Regions from separate parts of the Burkholderia sp. MR1-5-21 genome, predicted to be linked through region 2. Evidence: predicted binding sites of a transcription regulator. Region 2 holds the regulator's gene; each other region holds the start of a gene.
The links. The regulator sigma-54, encoded in region 2, starts transcription at its own class of promoters, with help from an activator protein. The targets are predictions, from matches to a motif close to TGGCANGNAANCTGCTTT.
Positions count from the first base shown of each region.

Region 1: ACV229_RS27585 (P-II family nitrogen regulator) is a predicted target of sigma-54. The motif match lies at 1,975-1,992, and genes of this name have one in related genera.
Region 3: ACV229_RS04095 (collagen-like triple helix repeat-containing protein) is a predicted target of sigma-54. The motif match lies at 7,504-7,521, and genes of this name have one in related genera.

Region 1 covers NZ_JBSAXD010000023.1:82,698-92,443, reverse strand. Annotated here, with positions in the region: gene ACV229_RS27595 (enoyl-CoA hydratase/isomerase family protein) at 1-334, opposite strand, end outside; gene ACV229_RS27590 (LysR family transcriptional regulator) at 591-1,511, opposite strand; gene ACV229_RS27585 (P-II family nitrogen regulator) at 2,054-2,392, shown strand; gene ACV229_RS27580 (ammonium transporter) at 2,425-3,939, shown strand; gene ACV229_RS27575 (hypothetical protein) at 4,453-4,656, shown strand; gene ACV229_RS27570 (porin) at 4,782-5,948, shown strand; gene ACV229_RS27565 (response regulator) at 6,127-6,837, shown strand; gene ACV229_RS27560 (ATP-binding protein) at 6,945-8,063, shown strand; gene ACV229_RS27555 (hypothetical protein) at 9,221-9,746, shown strand, end outside.
Region 2 covers NZ_JBSAXD010000009.1:204,826-214,571, forward strand. Annotated here, with positions in the region: gene ACV229_RS15170 (tetratricopeptide repeat protein) at 1-505, opposite strand, end outside; gene mutM (bifunctional DNA-formamidopyrimidine glycosylase/DNA-(apurinic or apyrimidinic site) lyase) at 594-1,424, shown strand; gene mutY (A/G-specific adenine glycosylase) at 1,449-2,552, shown strand; gene ACV229_RS15185 (LON peptidase substrate-binding domain-containing protein) at 2,607-3,251, opposite strand; gene rapZ (RNase adapter RapZ) at 3,276-4,184, opposite strand; gene hprK (HPr(Ser) kinase/phosphatase) at 4,260-5,228, opposite strand; gene ACV229_RS15200 (PTS sugar transporter subunit IIA) at 5,356-5,868, opposite strand; gene hpf (ribosome hibernation-promoting factor, HPF/YfiA family) at 6,100-6,459, opposite strand; gene ACV229_RS15210 (RNA polymerase factor sigma-54) at 6,618-8,126, opposite strand; gene lptB (LPS export ABC transporter ATP-binding protein) at 8,278-9,054, opposite strand; gene lptA (lipopolysaccharide transport periplasmic protein LptA) at 9,051-9,716, opposite strand; gene lptC (LPS export ABC transporter periplasmic protein LptC) at 9,737-9,746, opposite strand, start outside.
Region 3 covers NZ_JBSAXD010000002.1:328,951-338,696, forward strand. Annotated here, with positions in the region: gene ACV229_RS04055 (type II secretion system F family protein) at 1-586, opposite strand, end outside; gene ACV229_RS04060 (CpaF family protein) at 579-1,958, opposite strand; gene ACV229_RS04065 (fimbrial protein) at 1,962-3,236, opposite strand; gene ACV229_RS04070 (type II and III secretion system protein family protein) at 3,282-4,616, opposite strand; gene cpaB (Flp pilus assembly protein CpaB) at 4,696-5,601, opposite strand; gene ACV229_RS04080 (TadE/TadG family type IV pilus assembly protein) at 5,688-6,158, opposite strand; gene ACV229_RS04085 (A24 family peptidase) at 6,155-6,655, opposite strand; gene ACV229_RS04090 (Flp family type IVb pilin) at 6,736-6,906, opposite strand; gene ACV229_RS04095 (collagen-like triple helix repeat-containing protein) at 7,570-9,351, shown strand; gene ACV229_RS04100 (collagen-like triple helix repeat-containing protein) at 9,395-9,746, shown strand, end outside.

The DNA.
Region 1 (9,746 bases), on a different contig from region 2:
GCGCAAGCTCGAATGCGCCACCGAAGCACGCACCGCGAACGGCTGCGACGGTCGGAATCTGTAGCGCCTCGATCGCGCGGTAAGCCTGGTTCATCTCGCTGATGAAGGTGCGCCAATCGTTGAAGTCCTTGTCGATGAAATCAAGGACGTCTCCGCCATGACTGAAATTCGCTCCTTCGGCGCGCACCATCAGAGCCCGAATCCCGGAGTTGCTGGCCTCGTGTACGGCACTCTTGAGTGCTTCGCAGAACCGGTTGTTGATCAGGTTCAACGGGCCATCGGCCATCACGATGTGTCCAACGTTGTCGTCGCGTTCGAAGCGGATAACCGACATGTCAAGTCTCCTAAATGTTTTGGGATGTCGCTCGTAACGAGGCTCGCGCCAATACGGCGGAGCAAGCATGAATCGACGGGCTCTGTATCGGGGCAGGCAGATCCGGGCCGGTTCGGCTCCAGGCGAACTTGCTTGAAGAGCAGGTGCGACGAGTGTCGCGCCAAGGCGAACATTCGACAAGCCGATCTCACGAATAACGCTCTTCCACAAGGCTGATAACCTGCATCCGGACCCCATGGCGGCCGTCAGCGAGGCTTCAGTCAGGCTTCGATCGGGCCTCGTGCATGAATAGTTCGTGCACGAGGCCGCGCATCCAGCGGTTACCGGGATCGTCATGCTGCGAGCGGTGCCAGTGTTGCTTGACGTCAAAATGCGGCAACCTGTACGGAGGTTCCAGAAGCGCGAGATCGGCGATGCGCGCAAAGATCTCGCCGACATCGCTGGAAACCGTGACGACCAGATCCGTCATCGCGATGGTCATCGGGATGCTCAAGAAATGCGGCGTTTGGAGGAGCACCCTGCGCTGGATACCGTGTCCTTTGAGGAATTGTTCAACGATTTCCTGGCGGCGGCCCTCGGCCTGAACCACCGCATGGGGCAATTCGCAGAAGAGCTTCCTGGTCAGCCGCCCCTGTACCGCCGGATGATTCTTCCGGACAAGACACACGAACGAATGCCGAACCAGGCGTTGCTGAAAGACGTCTACGCCATCGAGATCCGGAAAATATCCGATCGCAAGATCGACCTCGCTTCGCTGAAGTGCGGACAGTAGCTGTTTGGGCGCCAGGGACACCGTCGTCACATTGACGCCGGGAGCGAGGCTGGTCATCCGCTGCAGCAATTTCGGAAGAGACACCATCTCTCCGACGTCCGACATCGCAATGTTGAATGTGCGCCGAGCCTTGTCCGGCTCGAAATTCGGCGCCGTCAGCACGCGTTCACGAATCTCGGCCAGTACCGACTGAACCACGGGCGCCAACTGCATTGCACGTGGCGTGGGTTGCATGCCGGACCGGGTTTTGACGAAGAGTGCGTCGCCAAGCTCTTCGCGCAGGCGCTTCAACGCATAGGACGTGGCAGGCTGACTCAGATTCAGCTCCACGGCCGCTTTGCCCAGATGTCCGTGACGCTGTAACGCGTCAAAAACGCGCAAAAGGTTGAGATCGAAGTTATCCATTTGACGAATCGACCGGACCGAGGAGATCTGTTCGGCAAATCATGCTCCGTTTCCGGCGTGCTTTCCATCTTCCCCGGCGGCGGCGGGGCGCGGGCACGTTCCCGCACGGGCGCACCGGGAATCCCTCGGGGCTTGCCGGATCCGCAATCGGTATGGCGGGAAGCCGACCCGATCGAATTGAAACGAAGGGCTTGGAAAGGCGAATGTCGATGAAATGTAATTTTTATTGGGCGCGCACGACGAAACCGAGCGCGGATGCACGTTATTGGGTCGGCGGAAACGGGGCTTGCTTGACCGTGGTGCATACGTTCCCACCGTCAATCAATATGGAATCCAAATCAATTATTCAAAACCGGGAGTAAGGGCGATTCTCCGGGATCGCAGTTCCAATGCCGCTTCGTGGCCAGTCCGGGCACCCGAAAACGGGCGACTGCAAGATCGTTTTTGCGAGAACGGCCAGTGCTGGCACGGCAGTTGCTCAATCACTCGTCGAGTCGGATCGCGGCATCGACGTTTGACAGCAAAACGAAAGAGGAGCCCACATGAAATTGATCAGCGCAATCATCAAGCCGTTCAAGCTCGATGAGACGCGGGAGGCGATCTCCGCCCTCGGCGCGTCGGGCATCACGGTGACGGAAGTGAAGGGGTTCGGTCGCCAGAAAGGGCACACCGAGCTGTACCGGGGCGCCGAATACGTCGTCGATTTCCAGCCGAAGGTGAAGATCGAGGTGGCCGTGCCCGACGATCTCGTCGACCAGGCAGTGGAAGCGATCGAGCAGGCTGCACGCACCGGCAAGATCGGCGACGGCAAGATCTTCGTCACGCCGATCGAGCAGGTGATCCGGATCCGCACCGGGGAGACGGGCGCGGACGCGCTGTAACAGACAAGACGAGTGACAAGAGGAAAACCACGATGCGTAAACTTCTGATGTCCCTGCTGATGGCTGGCTCGCTGATCGCGGCCGGCGTTGGTCCCGCGCTTGCGGACGACGCGGCGTCGGCCGCGGCTGCGCCTGCCGCCTCGGCGCCCGCCGACGCATCGGCCGCTGCCGCTGCGCCGGCCGCTTCGGCGCCGGCTGCGTCCGAGGCCGCCGCTTCCGCCGCCGCTGCGGCACCGGCTTCGGGCGCCGCCGACGCATCGGCCGCTGCCGCCGCGTCGGCCCCGGCCGCGCCTGCCGTCCCGACCGCGCCGTTCTCGGTCGATGCGTCGAAGATCAACTCGGGCGATACCGCGTGGATGCTGACCTCCACCGCGCTCGTGCTGTTCATGACGGTGCCGGGCCTCGCACTGTTCTACGCGGGCATGGTCCGCAAGAAGAACGTGCTCGCGACGGTGATGCAGAGCTTCGCGATCACCGCGCTGATCACGGTGCTGTGGACGGTGGTCGGCTACAGCCTCGCGTTCACGCCGGGCAACGGCTTCATCGGCGGCCTGTCGCGCGCGTTCCTGCACGGGATGAACTACATCCACGGCGACAAGGCGACGACGCTGACCGTCAGCCACCTCGCGCCGACGATTCCCGAGACGGTCTACTTCGTCTACCAGATGACGTTCGCGATCATCACGCCGGCGCTGATCTGCGGCGCGTTCGCCGACCGGATGAAGTTCTCGGCGATGCTCGTGTTCATGGCGCTCTGGTCGCTGATCGTCTATGTGCCGATCGCGCACATGGTGTGGGAACCGACCGGCTGGCTGTCGGCCGACGGCGTGCTCGACTTCGCGGGCGGCACGGTCGTGCACATCAACGCCGGTATCGCGGGCCTGATGTCGTGCCTCGTGCTCGGCAAGCGTGTCGGCTACGGCCGCGAAGCGATGGCGCCGCACAATCTGGTGCTGACGTTGATCGGCGGCTCGATGCTGTGGGTCGGCTGGTTCGGCTTCAACGCGGGCTCGGCGGTGGCGGCTGACGGCCGTGCCGGTTTCGCGATGCTGACGACGCAAGTCGCGACGGCCTGCGCGGCGCTCGGCTGGATGTTCGCGGAATGGGTTGCGAAGGGCAAGCCGTCGGTGCTCGGCATCGTGTCGGGCGCGGTCGCGGGTCTTGTGGCGATCACGCCGGCCGCCGGCTTCGTCGGCGTGACGGGTGCACTGGTGATCGGCATCGCGGCGGGCGTGATCTGCTTCTGGTCGGCGACGTGGCTCAAGTCGAAGCTCGGCTACGACGATTCGCTCGACGCGTTCGGCGTGCACGGCGTGGGTGGGATTCTCGGCGCGCTGCTGACGGGCGTGTTCGCTGTCAAGGATATCGGCGGCGCGGACGGCAACGTGATGCTTCAGCTCAAGGGCGTCGTGATCACGCTGGTGTACAGCGGCGTGCTGAGCTTCATCCTGCTGAAGCTGATCGACCTGACGATCGGCCTGCGCGTGACGGAAGAAGAGGAGCGCGAGGGCCTCGACGTGATCCTCCATGGCGAGGCGATCGAGTAATCGCAACGGGGCATCGATCTGTCAGTGAGCGCGGACGCCATCGATCGCGCCTGTTGAAGCGGGCAAGCGATACCGGCCGGCTGCTGCCGGCCGGTCGGTGAGCGCGCACGCGGAATCGCGGCGGGGACTTCGCGATTCCGGCAAACCCCCTGGCATGCAATCGGGACGCAAGCGCGGCGAGCGGCAAATCGTGCGAACCGGGTGACGGGCCAGGGTTGCGTGCGGGCCGTAGCGCGTCCGCCGTGACGCCGCCTTTCGGCAAACGCCGACGTCGATTGACTGCCCCGGCACGCAACGAGAAACGGGCGGCCTGAGCGGCGGTTGGCGGCTGCGAATCGCAATGCGGCGCACGATGCGTGCGGTCGGAAACATGCCCGCTACACCACCGGATGAACCGGACATCGCGAGAGCGGGTTCATGAAAGACAACGATCGGTGTCATCCCGCCGTATGGGTCGTACTCGCTTCGCAGCTTGCCTGTCTGACGATATTCGCAGGCGCAGAGGATTTCGTGATGAGAAGCAGATGGATGGGCGCGTGGTTCGGATTCAGCTTTCTGTTCGGCCTGATCCTGACGCGCGGCTACATCGGCATGTGGCGCAATCGCAGCGATGAAACAAGCATTGTCGGCTTCTTCCTTGACCACCCCACTTATCTGGCGATCGTCGTCGCGACGCTCGGCCAGGCGATCGCGATCCTGGTCGGCCATCCCGTTTGACGGCGCCGTCCCGTGCGCGAATGCGTAGCCCGTAGCCGTCGCCACTGCGACGAGCGGGCTTCCGATCAGGCATCGGGCATCAGACATCCATTTTCATTGTGTGAATCAATCGTGGAGCTCAGAAAATGAAAAAATCGTTGTTGGCACTCGCAATTTCCGGTGCGTTTTCAATAGCGGCACACGCGCAAAGCAGCGTGACGCTGTACGGCCTCATCGATACGGGCATCGTCTATACGAACAACCAGAACGGCCATAGCGCGTGGCAGATGGGGACGAGCTCGACGCAAAACACGGTGTTCGGTCTCAAAGGCACCGAAGACCTCGGCGGCGGCCTGCATACCATCTTCAAGCTGGAGCAGGGTTTCAACCTGAACAACGGTACGCAGGCGTTCCCCGGCGACGGCTTCGGCTCGCAGGCCTGGGTCGGCCTGCAAAGCGATCCGTACGGCACCGTGACGTTCGGCCGGCAGTTCGACGTGCTGAACGACCTGCTCGGGCCGCTCTCGGCCGAAAGCAACACCTGGGGCGGCAACCTCGCCGCGCATCCGTTCGAGAACGACAACCTGGCGGCCGACTCGGTGGTCGTCAACAACACGGTCAAGTACGTCAGCCCGACCTTCTACGGCGTCACCGTCGAAGGCATGTATTCGTTCAGCAACAAGGCCGGCGGCTTTGCCAACAACCGCGCGTACGGGTTCAGTGCCGGGTTCTCGCAGGGCCCCGTGAACCTCGCGGCCGGTTACCTGCAGTTCAACAGCGCCGGCGGCGGCGTGGCCGGCAGCAACCTGAACGGCGCGATTTCGCAGGGCGACGGCAGCGCGAACTTCATCGCGGAGCGCCAGCGCATCTGGGGCGCGGGCGGCAACTACACGTTCGGCCCGGCCACCGTCGGCCTCGTCTGGAGCCACACGCAGATCGACGACATGGCCAGCGTGATCTCCCTCGGCAGCGGCAGCTACATGCCGCTCGGCGGCACGCTGCGCGTCGACAACTACGAAGTCAACGCCAAGTACGCGATCACGCCCGCATGGGCCGTGTCGGCCGCCTACACGTTCACCGACGGCGCGTACTCGAACGGCGCGACGAACGCATCGCCGGCATGGAACACGGTGATGCTCCAGACCGATTACTCGCTGAGCAAGCGGACCGACTTCTATCTCGAGGGCGTGTATCAGCACGTGCATGGCGCGCCGGCCGGCTCCGTGCTCGCCAGCGCGATGATCAACACGCTGTCGCCGTCGTCGACGGGCACGCAGGTCGCGGTGACGGCCGGCATGCGTCACGCGTTCTGACCACCCGGTCCGGATCGCGGTCGACCGGACGGACGCGCCTGCCATCGCACCCTCATTTTCGAGATAAGAAGGTCAACGATCGGCAGGCGCAGTATCATGCGGTACGTTTCGGTTGACGAGGTTGCCCCGGCGCACGCCGGCTTCGTCGCCGCGTCCCGTATGAATCGAACGTTTGCCCATGTCCTTCCGGATCCTGCTTGTCGAAGACGACACCCGCTTATCCACGCTGATCGCCGGCTACCTGCGCAAGAACGACTACGAAGTCGACACCGTGCTGCACGGTGATGCCGCCGTGCCGGCGATCCTGTCCATCCGCCCGGATCTCGTCATTCTCGACGTGAACCTGCCGGGCAAGGACGGCTTCGAGATCTGCCGCGAGGCGCGCAGGGAGTACGACGGCGTGATCATCATGGTGACGGCGCGCGACGAGCCGTTCGACGAGCTGCTCGGCCTCGAGATCGGCGCCGACGATTACGTGCACAAGCCGGTCGAGCCGCGCATCCTGCTCGCGCGGATCAAGGCGCAGTTGCGCCGCACGCCGGCGCGCGCCGCCGACACCGCGGCCGCGCAGCCCGAGCGCTTCACGTTCGGCAAGTTCACGATCGACCGCACCGACCGCACCGTCGTGCTGCCGGACGGCGCCGTGCCGGACCTGACGTCGGCCGAGTTCGACCTGCTGTGGGTGCTCGTCTGCCACGCGGGCGAAGTGGTCAGCCGCGACGACCTGATGCTGCAACTGCGCGGCGTCGAATTCGACGGACTCGACCGCACGATCGACGGCCGCATCTCGAAGCTGCGCCGCAAGCTGCGCGACGACGCGAGCAACCCGCAGCGGATCAAGACGATCCGCAGCAAGGGTTATCAGTTCAGCAAGCATGCTTGGGAATGATTCGACCGGAGCAACGACGCACGGCTCACGGCTCACGCGTTGCGCGCGCGGCTGACCGGCCGGGACCGGAAGTGCGCACCCAGCCTGCCCGATAGCGGATACCCGCAATGACCCAACACCTCGACTCCCCCTCACTGTCGCCGCTGCGCTACGTCAAGTGGCGCTGGCTGCACTTCCGCCGCTCGTGGACGGACACACGCGCCGACCGGATCCCGAGCTGGTCGCGGCTCTACTTGCGCACCTACCTGCACCTGCTCGGCCTCGTGCTGCTGACGGCGCTCGTGCCGGCGCTCGCGCTCGGCGTCGTGCTGTCGCCGCAGGTCGTGTGGCATGCGTTCGATGCGTTGCCGGGCGACATCTGGATCGTTCTCGCATTCGTGCTGGTCCTCCCGGCGCTCGCCGCGTATCGCTGGATGCGGCCCGTGTGGTCGGATCTCGTGATGGTGCGCGAGCGCGCGATCGATTTCACCGGCGGACGCTTCAATACGCGTGCGCGCGAATCGCACAGCGTGATCATCGGGCCGCTCGCGCGCACGCTGAACGCGCTCGCGATGCGCATGGAGCGCCTGATCGCCGCGCAGCGCGACCTCACGAACGGCATCTCGCACGAACTGCGCACGCCGCTCGCGCGCGTGCGCTTCGCGCTCGAGATCCTGCGCGAGCCCGGTTCCGCGGCCGAATACGAAGGCGCGCTCGACAGCATCGCGCAGGACGTGACCGAGCTCGACGAGCTGATCGACATGAGCCTCACGTACGCGCGGCTCGAATACAGCTCGCTGCAGTCGAACCTCGAGCCGACCGCGCTCGCCGCGTGGTTCGAGCATCAGGTCAACGATGCCGCGCTGCTGTATCCGGAGAAATCGATCGACACGCGGATCGCGATCGCGTCCGACGTGCGCGTGAAGATGGACCGGCGGCTGATGTCGTACGCGATGCGCAACCTGCTGCGCAACGCGACCAAGTACGCGCGCTCGCAGATCGCGGTCGGCATCGCGATCGGGCACGGCAACATCTGCATCTACGTCGAGGACGACGGCCTTGGCGTGCCCGAGCCCGAGCGCGAGCGGATCTTCGATGCGTTCGTGCGGCTCGATCGCCGCACCGGCGGCTACGGGCTCGGCCTCGCGATCACGCGCCAGGTGCTGCACGCGCACAAAGGCCGGATCGCGGCCGTCGATCCGGTCGAACTCGGCGGCGCGCGCTTCGAGGTCAGCTGGCCGGTGTAGCAGGCTGTTGAAATCGGGTGTCGTGTAAACGGGCGTAGCAATCCGTGCATTATGAATAACGACCGCGAGATCTTTGGCGTTGACCTCGATGCGCGGATTGGATGAGATGCAAGTATCGCTCGCTGTTCACGACGGTGAAGCTGAAAGGCTATGTCCCAATTGATCACCCTCGTCGGCATATGTGATCGTTGGCGACGCGGGATCCGGCTATGCGGTAAGCCCGGGTCCAAGCCATACCCGACAGTCGTGCGAGCTATCGACACGCCGAGTTTCAGGCACGACGGGATCGGATGCTCGCGTGCTGCCTCGTCGTATTCTCGCCGATGTCCTGCTTCTGGTCGCTTACCGGACGGCTTCGCAATTCCGCTTTTTCTGTCATCTCCTCAGACGCTGCGAGTCCACGGGGACACGCAGCGTCCTTGAGTTGTGCGCCCGATTCCAGAAAACCAAACAGGCTTCGAATTCCGGCGGATCGAGCGCCGCGAACATCCGGCAGACGTGTCGTGCGACGGAATCCTATGCTCTGGCGACAGGTATTGGCGCAGTCAGTCGAGCTTCGATTCGTCCCAGATCTAGATGGCGCCCCAGCTATCTGCCACAGACAAAATCGTGTACAGCGCGATCATCGGAAATTCCCGCAAATCGTGCCGGGAAGGTCGGCTACGCGGATCCGTCAAACCGCCGAATACTTCTTTGATACTCAACACGTCCTGCTTCAAAACGGGCTGTCGCACGGGCTTCCCACCGGGCAAAACCATGACTACAACCCGTCACGTCAATCCTTTCAAGCAAACGGAAGCGCTTTTTAACGATTTACACAGTTCGTGCGGTTACCCCGGCTTTGCGAAATGACGTCCCGAAAATTCGAACTCGTCCCATAGACACCTAATGCGAGAAATAGCAGCATCTCGACAAAGATTCTAACGGTGTGTCAACAGACGTAATACCGAAGACCGCTGGTTGCTACCTCCGTTGCTCTGCTGTTTTCCGCTCTGTATGGGAAACGGCCGCTCGCCATATTGTGAGTGTTTGCAATCGCCATGCGGTTTCTGAGGAGGCGCTGAACGAAATTTCAATCGCTGACGGGAGGTCACTACACGCTACGAAATAAGCAACGCCACATTTTCCTTCAGAAGAATCAGTGAACAGGAGGCTTTATGAGTGAAGTCTTGGATCGCCAAACTGATGTTGTCGGATTTGTGTATCCAGCAGATTTGGAGCGATACGAGCATGAAGGCGTCATTGGCAAGTTCAGAGACGAATGGGATGTAGAAGAGGCGGAAGCGCTCGACATATTCTCGGAGATGAAGAAATTTCTGTTCGTGTCGGAGTACGCACAGAAGCAGTGCGTGGAGTTCGAGATCGACGAACCCATCTTGATGATCGACAAGATGTGGCACCATTTCATTCTGTTTACCAACGATTACGAAAAGTTCTGCAATCGATTTTTTGGGAAGATGCTCCATCACATACCTTTCTGTTCTGCACACCTTACCCAGAAGATTCAGATACTTTCCAGAAATGGAATCACGCTGAACGATCACAAGCTCGATCGACTTGAGAAACAGCTTCAAGTCGTCAGTTTGACGTTTGGAAGTGAAACTCTGAAGAAATGGTATGTGGAATACGGCAATAAGTACTCACCTGAAAAGGTAAACATGTTGCAAAGACCCCCCTATCATG
Region 2 (9,746 bases):
GCATCGGCTGCGCGTCGGCCGGCTTGCCGGAGAGCACCAGCAACGCGGCGTCGACCTGCGACGCGCGATTCGAATCGGGCGCGTACTCCCGCCACAGGTTCGCGGCGGACAGCGCATCGGCCGGGCTCTGCGCGCCGAGCGCGATTTCGGTCGCGCGCTGCGCCATGCGCGGATCGCGCGTGTCGCGTGCAAGCGCGATGTAGGTCTGGAACGCAGGCGCCGGCTGGTTGCGCTGCAGCGCCACTTCGGCGGCGAGCACCTGGTAGACGATCTGGCTCGTCAGCGCGACGTTCGGGAGATCCTTTTTCTCGTCCGGCAACACGTGATCGAACGTGCTCTGAGACTCGGCATCGTCCGGAGCCGGATCCTGGGCGTGGGCCGGGAAGGCGGCGAGCGTCCATGCGGCGACCAGCGCGGCGCCGAGCGCGCGGCGGATCGGGAAGGCGCGCGAGCCACGCGCGTCGGCGGCGGGGCGCTTCTGAAGCAGCTTCGAGGGCAGAGTCATGGAAATCCGTTCGATGTTTCAGCCGATTGTAACGCGCTCGCTACAATACACGCACGATCGACATTATCGAGTTTAAGACCCCGAGAACATGCCAGAGTTGCCAGAAGTCGAAGTGACGCGCAGGGGTATCGAACCCTTTGTCGCCGGCCGTCGCGTCGAGCGCGTCGATGTACGCACCGCGATGCTGCGCTGGCCCGTGCCCGCCGGGCTCGCGGAGCAGTTGCGCGAACGCGAGGTGCTCGGCGTCGAGCGGCGCGGCAAGTATCTGCTGTTCGAAGTCGATGCCGGCTGGTTCATCGTGCACCTCGGCATGACGGGCACGCTGCGCGTGCTGCCGACGGCCGGCGCACCGCCCGCCGCCGCGAAGCACGACCACATCGACTGGATTTTCGACGAGTTCGTGCTGCGCTTTCGCGATCCGCGGCGTTTCGGCGCCGTGCTGTGGCATCCGCGCGAGGCCGGCGACGTGCACGCCCATCCGCTCCTCGCCGGCCTCGGCGTCGAGCCGTTTTCGCCGGCCTTCACCGGTGCGCTGCTCCACGCGCGCACGCGCGGGCGCTCGGTGTCGGTCAAGCAGGCGCTGCTCGCGGGCGACATCGTCGTCGGCGTCGGCAACATCTATGCGTCGGAGAGCCTGTTCCGCGCGGGCATCCGGCCGACCACCGCAGCCGGCAAGGTGTCGCTGCCGCGCTATGAGCGGCTCGCGCAAGCCGTGCGCGCGACGCTCGCCGATGCGATCGACCGCGGCGGCAGCACGCTGCGCGATTTCGTCGGCAGCAACGGCGAGAGCGGCTACTTCCAGCTCGACTGCTTCGTTTATGATCGCGCCGGGCAGCCTTGCCGCGTGTGCGGCACGCCGATCCGGCAGATCGTGCAGGGCCAGCGGTCGACCTACTATTGTCCGGCCTGCCAGCGTTAAACCTTTCGCCACATTCTTGCAACCTTGAAGCCACCCCGTACCGCTCCCGTTCCGTTTCCCGTCACGCCGCTGCACCGCACGTTCGCCACGCGCCTGATCGCGTGGCAGCGCGTGCACGGACGCCACGACCTGCCATGGCAGAACACGCGCGACCCGTATCGCATCTGGCTGTCGGAAATCATGCTGCAGCAGACGCAGGTCTCGACCGTCGTGCCGTACTACCTGCGCTTTCTCGAACGCTGCCCCGACGTCGCCGCGCTCGCGGCCGCGCCGATCGACGACGTGATGGCGCTGTGGGCCGGCCTCGGCTACTACTCGCGCGCGCGCAACCTGCACCGCTGCGCGCAGGTCGTGGTCGCCGAGCACGGCGGCGCGTTTCCGTCGACGCCTGACGCGCTCGCCGAACTGCCCGGCATCGGCCGCTCGACCGCCGCGGCGATCGCGTCGTTCGCATTCGGCGCGCACGCGACGATTCTCGACGGCAACGTGAAGCGCGTGCTCGCACGGGTGTTCGGTGTCGAGGGTTTCCCGGGGGAGAAGCGCGTCGAGAACGACATGTGGGCGCTTGCCGAATCGCTTTTGCCCGACGCCGCCAACGCGGCCGACGTGAGCGCGTACACGCAGGGGCTGATGGATCTCGGCGCGACGCTGTGCGCGCGCGGCAAGCCGGATTGCGCGCGCTGCCCGTTCGCGGGGGATTGCGTCGCGCAGTCGACGGGCCGCCAGCGTGAGTTGCCGGCCGCGCGTCCGAAGAAAAAGGTGCCGACGAAGAAGACGTGGATGCTCGTGCTGCGCGACGGCGATGCCGTGCTGCTCGAGCGGCGTCCGCCCACCGGCATCTGGGGCGGGCTCTGGAGCCTGCCGGAGGCCGACGGCGACGCCGCGCTGGCCGAGCGCGCGCGCGGATTCGGCGGCGGCGGCCCGGTGCCGCTCGCGCCGCTGACGCACACGTTCACGCATTTCAAGCTCGAGATCGAGCCGCGATTGAGCGAGATGGCGGACGGTGGCGCCGAATTCGTCGCACAGGACGCGCAGACTGCATGGGTGCCGCTGAGCGGGCTCGATGCGTACGGCGTGCCCGCGCCGGTGCGCAAGCTGCTCGACGGATTGGGCGGTTCGCTGTTGTGACCGCTGATGTGATGTAATGCGCGGGGCGCGCGCCGCGGTGCGTGCGCCGTCGCGTCAGAGCCAGCCGTGCCGGTTCAGCACGTGATGCACGGCGTCGATGCGCGCACCGACGTCGGGAAACTCCATCAGCTTCTGCCGCGCGCGCAAGTCGAGCGGCAACAGTTCCGCAAGACGGTTCGACACCCAGCTCGGATCGTCGAGCCGGAACGGCTCGCAGAACGGCAGCTTTTCCTTGTCCTTGTCGATCTTCTGTTTCAGTGCGTCGATGATGCGTTCCAGCACCTCGGCGCATGCACCGAACTGTGCGAGCGCCTGCTCGCCCTCGAGCGGAATGTCGTCGGGCAGCGGTTCGGCGATGCCGACGATCAGCCCGTTGGCCTCGACGCGATACGACAGCAGCTCGAAACGCTGGGTGCCGATCGCCTGCAGAAACAGCATCCCGAATTCGCCGGTGTCGCATTCGACGATGCGTGCCATGCAGCCGATCGTTTCGGGCACCGATACGGCGCCTTCCTGCGCGACTTCCGGTCCGCTCTTCAGCAGGCAGACGCCGAACGGTGCGTCGTCACGCAGGCACGCGCGCGCCATGTCGAGATAACGCGCCTCGAAGACCTTGAGCGGCAGCAGGCCTCCAGGAAACAGCACCGTATGTAGCGGAAACAGCGGCAGGTCGAGCAGGGTGGTCGATAGAGAGGACATGGCGCTTGCGGAGAAGCGGCGTCGCTAAGGTCTGTCGACCTCGGTCACGAGCCGCGACGACGCGTCGACATCCACGGGCGCGTCACGATGCCGCACGATCACGTTCGCCTCGCGCGCGAGGCGCGCGGCGAGCGTTTCCGCGATGAAGACCGAGCGATGCTGGCCGCCCGTACAGCCGATGGCGACGGTCAGGTAGCTGCGGTTGTCCTCGCGGAAGTGCGGTAGCCATTTGATCAGGAACGCATGGATGTCGTCGATCATCTGATGGACGATCGGCAGTGCGTCGAGAAACGCGATGACCGGCTGGTCGAGCCCGGTGAGCGGGCGCAATTCATGGTCGTAATACGGGTTCGGCAGCGCGCGCACGTCGAACATCAGGTCGGCATCGAGCGGCACGCCGCGCTTGAAGCCGAACGATTCGAACATCAGCATCAGGTCGTTGTTCTTCTGCTCGATGAAGCGCTTGACCCAGGTGCGCAGCACGTTCGCACGCAGGTTGCTCGTGTCGATCTGGTGGCCGAATTCGGCGAGCGGCGCGACGAGTTCGCGCTCGCGCTCGATTGCCTCCTCGAGCGACGACAGCAGGCCGACGTCGGCGTCGTGCGACGGGGAGCCGGACAGCGGATGGCGGCGGCGCGTTTCGGAAAAGCGCTGGATCAGCGCCGGCGTGCTCGCATTGAGGAACAGCACGCGCACGTCGTGATCGCACGACAGCGTGCGGATCAGGCCGGGCATTTCGTCGAGCGATGCGCTCGAACGCGCGTCGATCGCGACGGCGAGCCGCTGCTGGCCCTCTTCGGCGAGGTAGCGGGTCAACTCGGGCAGCACGTGCGGCGGCAGGTTGTCGACGCAGTAGTAGCCTGCGTCCTCCAGCGCGTTCAACGCGACGGATTTGCCGGAGCCGGAAATGCCGGTGATGAGAACAATGCGCATGGGAAGCAGAAAATCCTGACGTTTCATCATAGCACCGGCAACACGCACCCGCGCTGCGCGACCGGCCGGTGCGAGTTACACAAGCTTGCCGGGGAACTGGCTATCGGGATCTTGCATCGCGAGTCGTTGCCGATCCATGAAATCGCGCAACGTGTCGATTCCGCGCAACTGCAGGATCGTGTTGCGGACCGCCGCCTCGACGAGCACCGCGAGGTTGCGGCCGGCCGCGACCTGGATCGTCACCTTGCTGATCGGCAATCCGAGCACGTCGACGGTCTGGCTTTCGAGCGGCAGGCGCTGGAACTCGCCGTCGGGACGGCGCACGAGCTGAACGATCAGCTTCAGCTTCATTTTCCGGCGCACGGCGGTCTCGCCGAAGATCGTCTTGATGTCGAGGAGGCCGAGGCCGCGCACTTCGAGCAGGTTCTGCAGCAGCGGCGGGCAGCGCCCTTCGACGAAATCGGGGCCAAGACGCACGAAGTCGACCGCGTCGTCGGCGACGAGTCCGTGGCCGCGGCTGATCAGCTCGAGGCCGAGTTCGCTCTTGCCGAGACCCGAATCGCCCGTCAGCAGCACGCCCATCCCGAGGATGTCGAGGAACACGCCGTGCAGCGTCGCGCGCGGTGCGAGGATGCGCGACATGTAGAGGCGCAGGCTGTCGATCACCGCGGCGGCCGACATCGGCGTCGTGAACAGCGGGGTCGACGAGCGCGTGCAGCGCAGCACCAGTTCGGGCGGCGCGGCGGCGCCGCCGGCGACGACGAGGAACGGCGGCTCGAGGGCGATCAGCTCGGCCATGTGGCGCGAACGGTCCTCGTCGGTCTGCCGCTGGTAGTAGTCGATCTCGGCTTCGCCGAGCACCTGGATCCGGTTCGGGTGAATGAGGTTCAGGTGGCCGACGAGGTCGGCGCTCGACGTCGCATTGGCGACGGTGTCGGCCGAAAAGCCGCGTTCCCAGCCTTCATGCCCCGTCAGCCAGCTCAGCTTCAGCGTGGCCGCGTTGTCGTCGAAGATGCTCTGGGCGTTGATGCTGGACGTATCCATGAGTCCGTCACTCCAGTGAGCCGGTGCTTGCGCGTGGCGACGGGCGTCGCCATGCCGGGCCGGCGCCGGGCGGCCCGGGACGGCGGCTTGCGCCGCCTCGTTCGGGAAAATTTACGCCCGGATCAACTCAAGGTTGCCACTGAGTGAGCAGGCTATGCAACTCGACGCGATCCGTTTCGTTGTGCAAACGCTCGCGCGCATCGCGGTCGGACAGCAGTTGCGCGATCTCCGACAGGATTTCGAGGTGCTGCTGGGTGGCTTGCTCGGGGACGAGCAGGAAAATCAGGAGGGAAACCGGCTGGCCGTCGGGCGCCTCGAACGGAATCGGATCGGCGAGCCGCACGAACGCGGCGAGCGGATGCTTGAGGCCCTTGATGCGCCCGTGCGGAATCGCGACGCCTTCGCCGAGCCCGGTCGAGCCGAGGCGCTCGCGCGCGAACAGGTTGTCCGTGACGGTGCTGCGGGCGACGCCGTTCTGATTCTCGAACATCAGCCCGGCTTGTTCGAAGACGCGTTTCTTGCTGGTGACGGAGAGGTCGATGACGACGTTCTCTAGGGGCAGGATTTTGGCTAGGCGATTCATGTTGGCAGGCGATTGGGCGGCCTGGGGTCTCCTCGCGGCGGCAGACTGATTTTCCATGGTTGGCAATATCAAGGCGTTAGGCGATGGAGACCTGCAAGGCACGGTGACCGTACCCAACGCCCCCCGGCAATAACCGGAGCATTATAGAACACAGCCGAGCGCGTGGCGCGACGCGCTCGGGCGCCTGGCGCGAGTGGGGCACGGTGCCCGCGCCGTTGCACGCGGGCATAAAAAAACCGCCCGGCGAACCGGGCGGCGTACTGATGCGATGAAGCGGTTATGAAGCGGTCATTGCGGCGGCAGTTCGATCTGTTCGACGGCCGGCTGATGCTTGATCGGTTCGTGCGCGTGCGTTTGCAGGCGCTCCATGTGCTTGACGACCTGGCGGTCCAGCTTGTCGATCAGCAGATCGATGGCCGCATACAGGTTGCCGTTTGCGCTTTCGACGAAGATGTCCTTGCCCTTCAGATGCAGATTGATTTCCGCGCGTTGTTGCCTGTCCTTTTCCTTGTGGTTGTCGACCGAGAGGATCACAGTGCCATCGATCACCTGATCGCTATGCCGTAGCACCCGGTCCAGCTTGGTGATCACGTATTCGCGAATTGCAGGCGTGACTTCGAGATGATGTCCACTGATCTTCAGGTTCATAGTGCTTCTCCAAGCGAGTGACCACCAATCCGCTTCGATGCGGTCGTCCGGTCGACTTGCCCGTGCCGCCCGAGGCGGCCGATTGCGGACAGGTCGCCCGGCTTGTCCGCCGAAGGCGCGGCGGCCGGAACACGCCTGCCGCCGGGCAGGCAGCAGGCTTAAAGAGACTTGCGCAGATTCACTGCCGGGATCTTGAGGGCTTCGCGATACTTGGCAACCGTGCGGCGCGCGACCACGAAGCCTTGTTCTGCCAGCAGTTCGGCAATTCGGCTGTCCGAAAGAGGCGATTTTGGGTCTTCGGCTCCTATCAGTTGCTTGATCAGGGCACGGATGGCGGTCGACGATGCGGCGCCACCGGTGTCGGTCGAGACGTGAGATCCGAAGAAGTACTTAAATTCAAGCGTCCCGAACGGGGTCAGCATGTACTTCCCGGTTGTCACACGGCTGACAGTTGACTCGTGTAGGCCCAGCGTATCAGCAATCTCCCGCAAAACCAAGGGGCGCATCGCAATTTCGCCGTGCGCAAAGAAATTCTTCTGACGTTCGACAATAGCCTGCGCGACGCGCAGGATCGTGTCGAAGCGCTGCTGGATATTCTTGATCAGCCAGCGCGCTTCCTGCAGTTGCTGCTTGAGCGAACCGGCGGACGGATCGCCGCGGCTGTTGCGCAGGATGTTCGCGTAGAGATTGTTGATCCGCAGGCGCGGCACGACTTCCGGATTGAGTTCCGCCTGCCAGCCCTGGCCGGCCTTCTTCACGATGATGTCGGGCACGACGTAGTCGGCCTCGGCCTTGCCGTATGCGGCGCCGGGGAACGGCTCCAGCGAGCGGATCAGCGCGTGCGCGTCGCGCAGCGCGTCGTCGGTCGTCTTCAGGTGCTTGCGCAACCGTGTGAAGTCGCGCGCGGCCAGCAGTTCGAGGTATTGCGACACGATCTCGAGCGACAGCGTGCGCGCCGGGGACGGATCGAGCCGCAGCAACTGCAGCTTCAGGCATTCGGATGCAGAGCGGGCCCCGACCCCGGACGGGTCGAAGCTGTGCAGCAGCGCGAGCGCGGCGTTCAATTCGTCGCAGTCGACCTCGAGCTCGGGCGGCAGGTCGGCGAGCACCTCGTCGAGCGTCGCGGTCAGGTAGCCGTCGTCGTCGAGCGATTCGATCAGGAACATCACGAGCGCGCGGTCGCGCGGCCCGGCCTGCGTGACGCGCAGCTGCGCGGACAGATGGTCGCGCAGCGACGTCGCGGCTTCCTGCACCTGCAGCGGCGGGAGGTCGTCGTCGTCGGACGCGCCGCTCGCGCGGCCGAATTCGTCGAGGTTCCACTGCGGACCGTCGCCGCTGTCGCTGTTCGCGTAGCCGTCGTAATCGTCGCCGCCGGACGGCTCGTCGCGCTCGGCGCGCTCGCCGGTCTGGCCGGTGCCATTGGTGCCGGCCATCGGCTCGGGGTTCGATGCGGGCGGCGTCTGCGCGATCAGCGAACCGTCCGCTGCAACGCGCAGCGGGCTCGCGATCCATTCGTCGTCGTTCTCGAGCAGTGGATTCTGGGCGACCGCCATCGCCACTTCCTGCTGGAGTTCGAGCGTCGACAGCTGCAGGAGCCGGATCGACTGCTGCAGTTGCGGCGTCAGCGCCAGATGTTGCGACAGGCGGAGTTGAAGGCTGGCTTTCATGGCAAGGAGGGAGTCATACCCGGAGTTTGCCACGACGCAGGTGCATTGGGCCATCCGCGATTACGCGCGGCAAGGAATGGGGGCGAAACGGGGCGCGGCCCCGCGCGGCAGAGCCGGGCGGGGCCGCACAGGGCGTTGCCGTGACGGTGCGTTACATGCGGAAGTGTTCGCCGAGGTACACGCGGCGCACGCTTTCGTTCTCGATGATTTCGCTGGGGGCGCCGGCCGCGAGCACCGAGCCGTCGCTGATGATGTACGCGTGGTCGCAGATGCCGAGCGTTTCGCGCACGTTGTGGTCCGTGATCAGCACGCCGATGTTGCGCTGCTTCAGGAACTTGACGATCTTCTGGATCTCGAGCACCGCGATCGGGTCGACGCCCGCGAACGGTTCGTCGAGCAGGATGAAGCTCGGGTTGGTCGCGAGCGCGCGCGCGATCTCGACGCGCCGGCGTTCGCCGCCCGACAGCGACAGCGCCGGGTTCTCGCGCAGGTGGCCGATCTGCAGCTCGTCGAGCAGCGCTTCGGTGCGCGACGCGATCGCGTCCTTGGACAGGCGCTTGCCGTCGTCGCCGTATTGCAGCTCGAGCACCGCGCGGATGTTTTCCTCGACGGTCAGCTTGCGGAACACCGACGCTTCCTGCGGCAGGTACGACAGCCCGAGCGACGCGCGCTTGTGGATCGGCAGCAGGCTGATCGAGCTGCCGTTCAGCGAGATCTCGCCCGCGTCGAGCGGTACGAGCCCGACGATCATGTAGAACGACGTGGTCTTGCCGGCGCCGTTCGGGCCGAGCAGGCCGACGACTTCGCCGCTCTTCACGTCGAGCGACACGTCCTTGACGACCGTGCGCGAGCCGTAGCGCTTCTTCAGGTTGCGGACGACGAGCGAGCTGCTGGTGCCGGCCGGCTGGCGGTTCGGTAGTGCGTTCATTGGCCCGGCGCCCCCTGGATCGAGGTCGACGGCGCGAGCTTGGCCGGCGCGCCGTTCAGCGGCGCGGGGCCGCCGTTCTTCGGCGACAGCATCGCGCGCACGCGGCCGTTCGGGTTGCCTGGCGCCGCGACGTCCTTGCCGCCCTTCGCGGTGTAGAAGTCGTGCTGGCCATCGTACGTGACCACGCTGCCGTGCACGGTGTCGGCGATCGTCGACGTGCCCTGCAGGCGGCGCACCGTCGCGGCGGTCGTGAGCGTCGTCAGGTCCTGCTTGCCGTCGTAGTCGATGCGTTCCGAGTCGCCGTCGATGTATTCGTCGAGGCCTTCGCGCTTCTGGCGGAACGACGCGTGCTTCTTGCTGCTGCCGTACGACGTCGCGTACTGGTAGCCTTCCGGATCCTGCCGCACTTCGACGCGATCGCCCTTGATGACGATCGTGCCCTTCGTGATCACGACGTTGCCGGTCGCGACGGTCACCTGTTTCAGGTCGTCATAAGTCAGGTTGTCCGCCTCGACGTTGATCGGCTTGCTCTGGTCCGCCTTCTCGGCATGGGCGAGCGGCGCCATCCCGGCCAGCGGGAGCGCGACGAGCGTCGCGGCAAGCGCGGCGCGGACGGCGCGCGCGGCGCCGCCGGTATTCTGACGAGGGAACGATTCGTTCATGCAGTCACGTGTGGGATGCGTTACTTGGGT
Region 3 (9,746 bases), on a different contig from region 2:
CTTCGGTCGTCAGCAGCGCTGCCTGGAATGCGGCCGGCACGCTGTTGCCGAGCGTGACGAGGCGCACGATCCCGTCGAGGAACGACGGCAGTTGCCGGACGATCAGCAGGCGCCGCCGCTGGATCCGCGACACGAGCCAGAAGGTGAGCAGCGCAACGCCGCCGACCAGCGCGGCGCAGCACGCGAGCAGCCCGCCGCGGCTGCCGGCGACGAGCCCCACGCCGGCGAGCGCCAGCAACGCGAGCGTGGCCTTGCCGCGCGCGTCCTCGATCCCGGCGCGGCTCGTCAGGTTGGCCGCATACTCGGCGCCGAGGTCGCGCCAGCGCGCCCAGCGCGATGCCGGCGGGCCGGAACGCGCCGCGGCCATGCCGGGCGGCTGTTGCGCGGCGCGCGCGGCCTGCGCCGTCGCAGGTCCGCCCTTTGCCGGCTGGCCCGCACCCGCGCGCGCGGCCGGCTCGATCCGGCTGTCGATGAAGCGCTGCGCGTCCGCGCGCTCGCGCTTGCGTTCGCCTTGCCGCCACAGCAGCAGCGCGGCGGCCACGCAGATGAACGCGAGCGCCAGCGCGCCCGCCATCACGCTATACATTGAAGCCTCCGCCGCCGCGGCCGAAGCCGCCGAACCCGCCTCCGCCGAAACCACCGCCACTGCCGCCACCGCCGAATCCGCCGCCCGACAGCGCCTGACGGAAGCGCGCGAGCTTCGGCGAATGCGGATGGATGCCGAGGGATTCCCAGTTGTCGATCTCCTCGCCGTCGGGCGTCACGCGCGCCTCGTAGCGGTACAGCTCCTGCGTCGCGATGATGTTGTCCGACAGTCCGGTCACCTCGGTGACCGACAGGATGCGCCGCCGGCCGTTGGACAGCCGCCCGATCTGCACGATGAAGTCGATCGCGTTCGCGATCTGGCGGCGCAGGCTCGACTCCGTGCCCTGGAAGCCCGCGAAGCCGGCCAGCATCTCGAGACGGTACAGGCACTCGCGCGGGGAACTCGCGTGCACGGTGCCCATCGAGCCGTCGTGGCCGGTGTTCATCGCCTGCAGCATCTCGAGCACCTCGCCGCCGCGCACTTCGCCGACGATGATGCGGTCCGGCCGCATCCGCAGCGTGTTGCGCAGCAGGTCACGGATCGTCACCACGCCGGTGCCGTCGAAGCCGCCCGGCCGGCTCTCGAGCCGCACGACGTGCGGGTGGTTCAGCGACAGTTCGGCCGTGTCCTCGATCGTCACGACGCGTTCCGGCTCGGGAATGTGGAACGCGAGCGCGTTGAGCAGCGAGGTCTTGCCCGAGCTCGTGCCGCCCGACACGAGGACGTTGCAGCGCGCCTCGACGGCGGCCTCGAGCAGCGCGCCGATCTCCTCGTTGTAGGTGCCGTTGCCGAGCAGGTCGGCCGGCTTCAGCGGATCCTTGCGGAACTTGCGGATCGACACGACCGGCCCGTCGATCGACAGCGGCTCGATGACCACGTTCACGCGCCCGCCGTCCGGCAGCCGCGCGTCGACCATCGGGTTCGATTCGTCGAGACGGCGGCCGATCGGCGCGAGGATCCGGCGCACGATCCGCAGCAGGTGCGCGTTGTCGGTGAAACGCACCGGCAGCTTCGCCAGGATTCCGTGACGCGACACGTAGATGTCGTTGTAGCCGTTGATCAAAATGTCCTCGACGTGCGGATCGGCGAGCAGATCCTCGATCGGCCCGAATCCGGCGAGCTCCTTCGTCAGCGCCTCCGCGATCGTGCGCACCTCGTTCTCGTTCAGCGGAATGCGGCGCAGGCGCACGAAGCTGTCGATCTCCAGGTCGACGAACTGGTTGATCGCCTGTCGCGACCAGCGGCCGAATTCGGCGCCCAGTTCCTCGATGCGCGTCAGCAGGTGCTCGTGCGCGGCATTCTTGATGTCGTGGAATTGCTGCGTCTGGGAGAACGGCGCGGCGCCGTCGGCAAATTGAATGTCGTGTGCCATCGCTTACGACCGCTTGGACGAAGGTTGAATGAAGCGCTTCAGCGCGGAAAGGCCCGACGCGGCGCGCGGTGCGGCGGCGACGCCGGTCAGCCGTTCGGCGAGCGGCTCGAGCGCGCGCACGTACGGATCGCGCTCGGCCGCGTCGACGATGAGCCGGCCCTGGTTGGCCGCATGGCCGATCGGCACGCGGCGCGCGGGCAGCGTCGCCAGCTGGCCGATCCCGAGACGCTCGGCGATCTGGCCGGGCGTCAGGTTGAGCGCCGGATCGTACTGGTTGACGACGAGCCGGATCTTGCCGATGTCGACGCCCGTATCGCGCAGCCCTTCGAGCAGATCGACGGCCGACACGATCGACGCGACGCCCTGGTCGCAGACGAGCCACGCCTCGTCGGCCGCCGCCGCGATCTGCGCGACGAACTCGCGGTTCGAGAATCCGCCGAGATCGACGATCTGCTGGTCGAAGAACGCGCGCAGCCGGTTCAGCAGGCCGACGCTCGACGCATACGACACGTCGCGCAGGTCGGCAAGGTTCGGCGGCAACGTGGTCAGCGCGACGCCGCTCGCATGGCGGGTCAGCGCGGTGTTGACGAACGTGCGGTCGATGCGGCGCAGGTTGCGCACGGCCTCGACGAAATGGAATTCGCAACGCGTGTTGAGGAACAGTGCACCGTCTCCCGCGGGCAGGCCGAGATCGACGAGCGCGGTCTGCCGGCCGTGCGGCGCAGTGGCGCCGAACGCAGCCGCGCGACTGTCCGCGCCAGGCGCTGCGCGCTTTTGCAGCAACACCGCCAGGTTCGTGGCGAGCGTGCTCACGCCCATCCCGGCGCGCGCGCCGAGCAGCGCGACGAGCTTGCCGTGACGGTTCGCCGGCTCGCCGCTGACGTGTTCGAGCAATCCGCGCGTGATGCGCAGCGCGTCGTCCGCGGGCCCGGACACGTCGATGAAGTCGCGCACGCCGGCCCGCAGCGCGGCCAGCGCGCTTTCGGGTTCGGCCAGCGTGCCGAGCGCGACGACCGGCAACCCCGGATGCGAGAGCCGCACTGCCGCGGCGGCCGCGCTCGCGGCCGCCTGTGCGCCGGAGAAGTCGATGAAGACGATCGCCGGGTTGAGTCCCGAGATGCGCTGTGCGAGCGCGGCCGGCTCGAGCGGCGCGGCCTCGACCGCGCCGGCCGACACCAGCGTCTTGCCCAGCCAGCTGACGTGCTTGTCCTGCTGCGACGCGCACACGAAATAGTCGGTCACGGCGGGCTCAGCCAAGGAAAGGGTTCTCGCGTTCATGTTGAACACCCCCGGTTGCATTCCGCGCGACGACACGCCCCGCGTTCATTTCGAAAACCCCGGCGCCGCATCGGGCGACGCAATGCCGCCGAGGAACGACCGCCACACCGGTCCGTCGCGCTGCTCGGACAGCTCGCCCGGCGTCGCCGGCAACGATGCGCCCTTCGCGATCGGCGCAACGAGATGCGGCGTCACGATGATCACCAGCTCCTTGTCGTTCTGCTGATAGTTCAGGTTCTTGAAGAACGTCCCGATGATCGGCAGGTCGCCCAGGAACGGCACCTTGTTGACGTTCGAAATCGTCTCGCGATCGATCAGGCCGCCGATCACGAAGCTCTCGCCGTCGCCGAGCTCGACTGTCGTGTCGGCGCGGCGCGTCGTGATCGCGGGCACCGACACGCTGTTGATCGTCACGCCGTGCGCGAAATCGAGCTGGCTCGATTCCGGCGCGACCTTGAGCGCGATGCGGCGCGGGCTCAGCACGGTCGGCGTGAGCGTCAGGCCGACACCGTACTGCTTCCACTGGATCGCCGTCGACCCGAGCGCCTGCGGCACCGGCACCGGAATTTCGCCGCCCGCGAGAAAGCTCGCGCTCTGGCCGGACAGCGCGACGAGCGTCGGCTGCGCGAGCACGCGTGCAAGATTGTTGGCCTCGAGAATCGACAGGTTCCCGAAAATGCCGCGGCCGGCCGAATTCACGACGAGGTTGAACGCGGATGCGATCGGGAGGCCGGCCGTCGCCTGGAACGCCGACGTCGCGCCGCCGGTCACCGACTGCAGTCCGCCGGGCGTGAATGCACCGAACGCGAAACCGTTGCTCTGCTTGAAGAAGTTCAGGCCCACCTCCTTCAATACCGAACGGCTGAACTCGACGACGCGCACGTCGACCTGCACAGTGTTCTTGCCGCCGACCGTCGACGTGTCGATCACCATGCCATCCTTGCCGCTCATGCGCTTGCCGACGGCAGCGGCCCGCTCGTGCGCATCGAGCGACACCGCCGACCCGGACACCACCGACGTGCCGCCATAGGCCTTCACACCGGGCGTCGAATCATCGAGCACGGCCTGCGCGGCCGCATCGACGACATTGACGTTCCATACGGTCGGCTCGTCGCGGCCGCGCTCCCACAGCATCACGTTCGTCGAACCGGGCGCCTTCGCGACCAGCAGGACGGTGCCGGCACGGCCGCCCTTCATTACGAGCACGTCGGCAACCGACGGATCGCCGACCGCAACCCGCTGCAGCGCGTGCCCGGCGGCGATCTGCCGCTGCGCACCGACTGCGAGGTCGATCGAACCGCTCACGCCGGCGGCCCCCGCGAGCGCTGCGAACGTCATGGCCCAGAGGGCAATTGCGAAAGCAATCAATTTGTTTGTCATTGTGTCGGAGACCGTCGAGCGGCCCTCTCCCTTCCGTTGCTGCTGTCGATGATCGTGTGCGCTGTCGTTCCGCTGTTGTTCAATAGGCAACCGTCTCGGTCCGCCCCCCGCGAATCACTTCGATGCGGCCGTTGCCCGATCGCGCGACGACCGGCGACCTCGGCGCGGCCGGTGCGCGCGGCAGGTTGCGCGCCCGTCCCGCGGACAGCTCGTCGAGCGACATCCCGGCGGCGGCCACGGCCGACGGCGCCTGGTTGACCGCCGTGCGCATTGCTACGGTCTGCGTAGCGATCTCGTCGTCGTGCGGATTGCGCAGCGCCAGCGTCAGGCGGCCGCTCGCCTCGGCAAGCGTCAGCGCGTCGATCTGCGCGGTCGGCACCGCGAGCACGGCCGTGCGCACCGCGCCCGTCGCGCCTGCGCCGCCATCGCGATCGGGCGTCGCGTCGCCGAACGACAGCACGCGCACTTTCGACAGCAGCAGGCGCGCCTGCGTCATCGGAATCTCGGCGCTCGACTGGACGCCGCCGGCGCCGTCGCGCCGCAGGTTCAGGAACACGTCGACGAAATTGCCGGGCCGCAGCCGGTTGCCGACCGCATTCGACTCGTCGACCTTGACCGCGACGGCGCGCTCGCCCGGCGCGACCTGATCCGCGAGCCCCGACGTCAGCGCGTTCTCGAGCACCGGCGATGCGGCGAGGATGTCGCTCGCCGGCACGCGGCCGACGAGCGGCGACGGGTCGTTGAACCCGCCTGTCGGCAATGCCGGCGCCGGCGCGAGCTTCAACGCGTCGGCAGGAATCGGCTGGCCGGCCGGCAACAGACGCGCCGCCACGACGATCTGCACGGTCTTCGTCGCGACGGCCGGAGACACGGCCGCAACAGGCGCGCGCGCCGGACCGCGCCCGAGCATCCATGCGTAGATCCCGAGCAGAACGGCGATCGCGATCAGCAGCCCGGCGATGATCTTCGTCAAGTTGTTGGCCATGGTAAGTGTTGGGTGCCGTAGTGAATGTTGTTATGTCGAAGCGCGCGCGCTGCTTCCGGGCCCGGAGCCGCGCCGTGCACGATGCGTCACAGGATGCTCGCCGGACTGATCTGCACGGTTGCCGTGCTGGTCAGCTGAGACGGAATGAAGGAGCTGAACAGCGGCAGCGACGGAACCAGCGGGTAAGCCTGATACGGGTAGATCACCTGGACCGTCACGCAATACATCGTGCCGTCGTAGCTGCACGGCCCCGACGACGGCGTCGGGACCTGTACGTTCGGCAGCCACGTCGTGAGACCGACCGCCGTCGCCTGAGCGGCCGACGCCCGGTCGGTCAGCGCCTTCGTCGCCGATCCGTTCGCCTCGTAGACATAGTTCAATGCGGCTCGCGCGCCCTCGGTTGCGGCCAGCGTCAGGCTTTGCTGGATCGCGAAAATCATGCCGAACATCACGATCGCGTAAAAGATCGCGAAGAACAGCGGGAATACCATCGCGAACTCGACCGCGGTCGCGCCCCGCTGGCGCCGCCAGGTTCGCGGCGGGTGCTGTCGTTTCATCGTGCGCCCCCGGTGACGACAAGATAGGCGAGCCATATTGCTGCGGGCGCCACGAGGCACGCGGCATAAGGGGTTGCGCGGCGCGCGCCGAGCGCCATCGTCGGCGTGCCGCGCTGCCATAGCGCATTGAGCGGCGTATGGGACAGCATCACCAGTGCGAGCGCATGCACGCCGGCCGCGAGACTGGCGACGACCCACAGCCATAACAGCGCATGCATGCCGCACCACGCGCCGAGCACGGCGAAAACCTTCACGTCTGCCGCACCCATTACGCGAAATGCGAAAAACGGGAAAAGGCCGACAAGCCCGACAAGCATGCCGATCAATGCGCGATCCGTCGAAACGCCAAATGGATTGGCACCGGCAAATGCACTGGCCAATGCCGCAATCAGTCCCGCCAGGACGAGCGGATTCTGGACGCGCCGAAATCGGATATCACCCGCTGCGACGAGCGTCGCCCAGGCAAAAAAAATGCTGATGCTGAAGAGATGTGCCATAGCGCAACCGACCGCGAACGCAGACGTAACGGCGAGCGAGCCGCATCACGGCCCGCTCGCCACACACCGGACTGCAACGGTCAGCCAGACGGCAGCGAGCTGGCGATCTGGGAAAACAGCGCTTCGACCTTGGTGCCGATCGACGTCACGCTACCAATGATCAAGGCGGCAATCAGACCCGCAATCAGACCATATTCGATCGCGGTAACCCCGGTTTCTTCCCGAAGGAAGCGAATCATCATTGCTTTCATTTTATTTCCTCGTGCCTGTATCTATCTTTCTCTGGCCGCTTATACGTTGTCGTGCCCCGCATATTTGGCCATGCCCCGCATCGTTCGCCACATCAGCCGTGACGACAAGCAGGTGCGCTTTCTTTATAGATCGTCCCGAAGGGAGCGGATCGTCGTTTGATGCAAGTTAACATTCGCGATAGGAGCCCTCCCCGAACGTCATGTACCAATTCGTACAAACCTTACACCTGCCCCAAATCTTATCTCCGATCCCTATTAAATTCCAACCTCTTTCAACGCCGGATCGAAAAAAAGCGACTCGAAGCACGACGTATTTGTACGGTGTTTCGGTACGGCTTACACATAGGATTAACGATAGGTTAGATGTGCACATCTAATCCACCAGTAAAACAAACCACCCGTTCCGCCTGGCTTTCCGCACCCACGTTACGTCTCTCTCGTAACGCCAATGTTGTGATGTTACGTTACGAGACGACAGAAATCGTTCTCACTCACCTCCGCTTAAACAATTTCAACAATCTTTCAATTCTCCTAAGTCCCTTTCCTGAAAGGAGTTGTCCCGTTTAAAACAATTCGTCGAACCGACGACCGCCGGAATGGCACGACAGTTGCAGAGTAGTCCGCGCTCCACCCAACACAACACAGTTTTAATGCGAGGACGAAATGGACATTCAGGTAATCCCTCATGGCAGGCTCCGGACGACTCTGATCGCGGCCACCGTGGCAGCCATGCTTTCCCTCTCCGCGTGCGGCGGTTCCGGTTCGATCAGCAAGGGCCTCAGCGGCTCGGGTTCGAGCAGCGGCGATGCGATTTCCACGTCCGGCGGCGGCACCTCGGGCTCGACGAGCGGCACATCGGGTACGAGCGACAGCACCAGCGGCACGACGAGTGGCAGCACGAGCGGTTCGACGAGCGGCAGTACCAGTGGCTCCACGAGTGGGACAACCAGCGGCACCACGAGCGGGACGACCAGCGGCACGAGCGGTACGTCGGGCGTGTCGTCGAACGCGGTGGGGACCGTCCTCGCAAGCAACAGCAACCTCGTCACCAACGCCGGCTCGGCCGTGTCGGGCCTCGGCACCGTCGTCGGCAGCCAGACGCTGCCGGGCGTCGACCCGCAGACGACGCAAGCCGCCGGCGGCATCCTGCAAAGCGTGGGCGGCGCGGTGTCGACGCTCGGTAACGGCATCGGCAACGGCCTCGGTCAGCTCGGCGCGACGAAGGACCCGGTCGGCACCACGGTCGCCAGCACGGGCGGCGTGGTCAATCAGCTCGGCGGCGCCGTCACGCAGACCGGCAATCTCGTCACGAGCCTCGGCAGCGGTCCGCTGTCGCCGCTCGCGCCCGTCACCGGCGCCGTCGGCGGTCTCGTGTCCACGGTCGGCAACGCCGTCGCGAACGGCGGCAACACGCTCACCAACGCGCTGTCGACGGGCCCGGTCCAGCAGGTCACGCAGGCCGTCAGTTCCGCGATCACGCCGATCACGACGATGGTCGGCACGACGACCCAGACGATCGGTTCCGCGACGGGCCTTGGCGCACCGATCAGCACCGTGCTCGGGACGCTCGGCAACGGCCTGAACCAGGGCGGCGCACTCATCGCATCGACGGGCGGCAACCCGGTCACGACCGGCGTCGGCAACACCGTCTCGTCGACGGGCAACACAGTGAAGGCAGTCGGCGGACTGCTGACCGGCGGCAGCGGCGTCACCAACCCGCTCGCGCCGCTCGCGGGCGTCGTCTCGACCGTCACCGGCGCACTCGGCGGCGCGACCGGCGGCAGCAGCAGCCCGCTCGCCCCCGTCACCGGCCTCGCCTCCACCGTCACCGGCGCACTCGGCGGCGCGACCGGCAGCGCAGGCAGCAGCAGCCCGCTCGCGCCGGTCACCGGCCTCGTCTCCACCGTCACCGGCGCGCTCGGCGGCGCGACCGGCGGCAGCAGCAGCCCGCTCGCGCCCGTCACCGGCCTCGCCTCCACCGTCACCGGCGCACTCGGCGGCGCGACCGGCAGCGCAGGCAGCAGCAGCCCGCTCGCGCCCGTCACCGGCCTCGCCTCCACCGTCACTGGCGCACTCGGCGGCGCGACCGGCAGCGCTGGCGGCAGCAGCCCACTCGCGCCGGTCACCGGTCTCGTCTCCACCGTCACCGGCGCACTCGGCGGCGCGACCGGCAGCGCTGGCGGCAGCAGCCCACTCGCGCCGGTCACCGGTGTCGTCTCCACCGTCACCGGTGCGCTCGGCGGTGCGACCGGCGGCGCAGGCAGCAGCAGCCCGCTTGCCCCTGTCACGGGCGCCGTCTCCACGGTGACCAGCGCAGTCGGCGGCGTGACTTCCGGGCTGTCGGGCGGCACTGGCGCCGTCACGAACTCGGGCACGTCGTCGAATCCGCTCGCGCCCGTAACAGGGCTGCTCGGCGGCCTGCTCGGCGGCATCCACGGCAAGTAAATCCGCTCGTTCCATCCATCGCCAAGACTGCGAGGAGTCAAACATGTCCCAGCAACGTTCTCTCACGTCGGCCGCGCTGCGTCAGTGGCGCATTCCCCTCACCGCATTCGCGGCCGCCTGCATGCTGGCCGCCTGCGGCGGCAACAGCGCAAGCGCGCCGCCGCAGGCGGCCAGCAGCAACAACGGCGGCAGCACGAGCGGCCCGAACCCGGGGCCGACGCCCACCCCGACGCAGACCGGCACCACCGGCGTCGTCAGCACGGTCGGCAACACCGCCACGGATCTCGGCAGCACGGTCGGCAACGTCAGCGTGCCGGGCGCCGGCAACGGCGTGACGCAAGGCCTCGGCAACACCGTTTCCAGCACCGGCACGATCCTCGGCGCGGCCACGGACG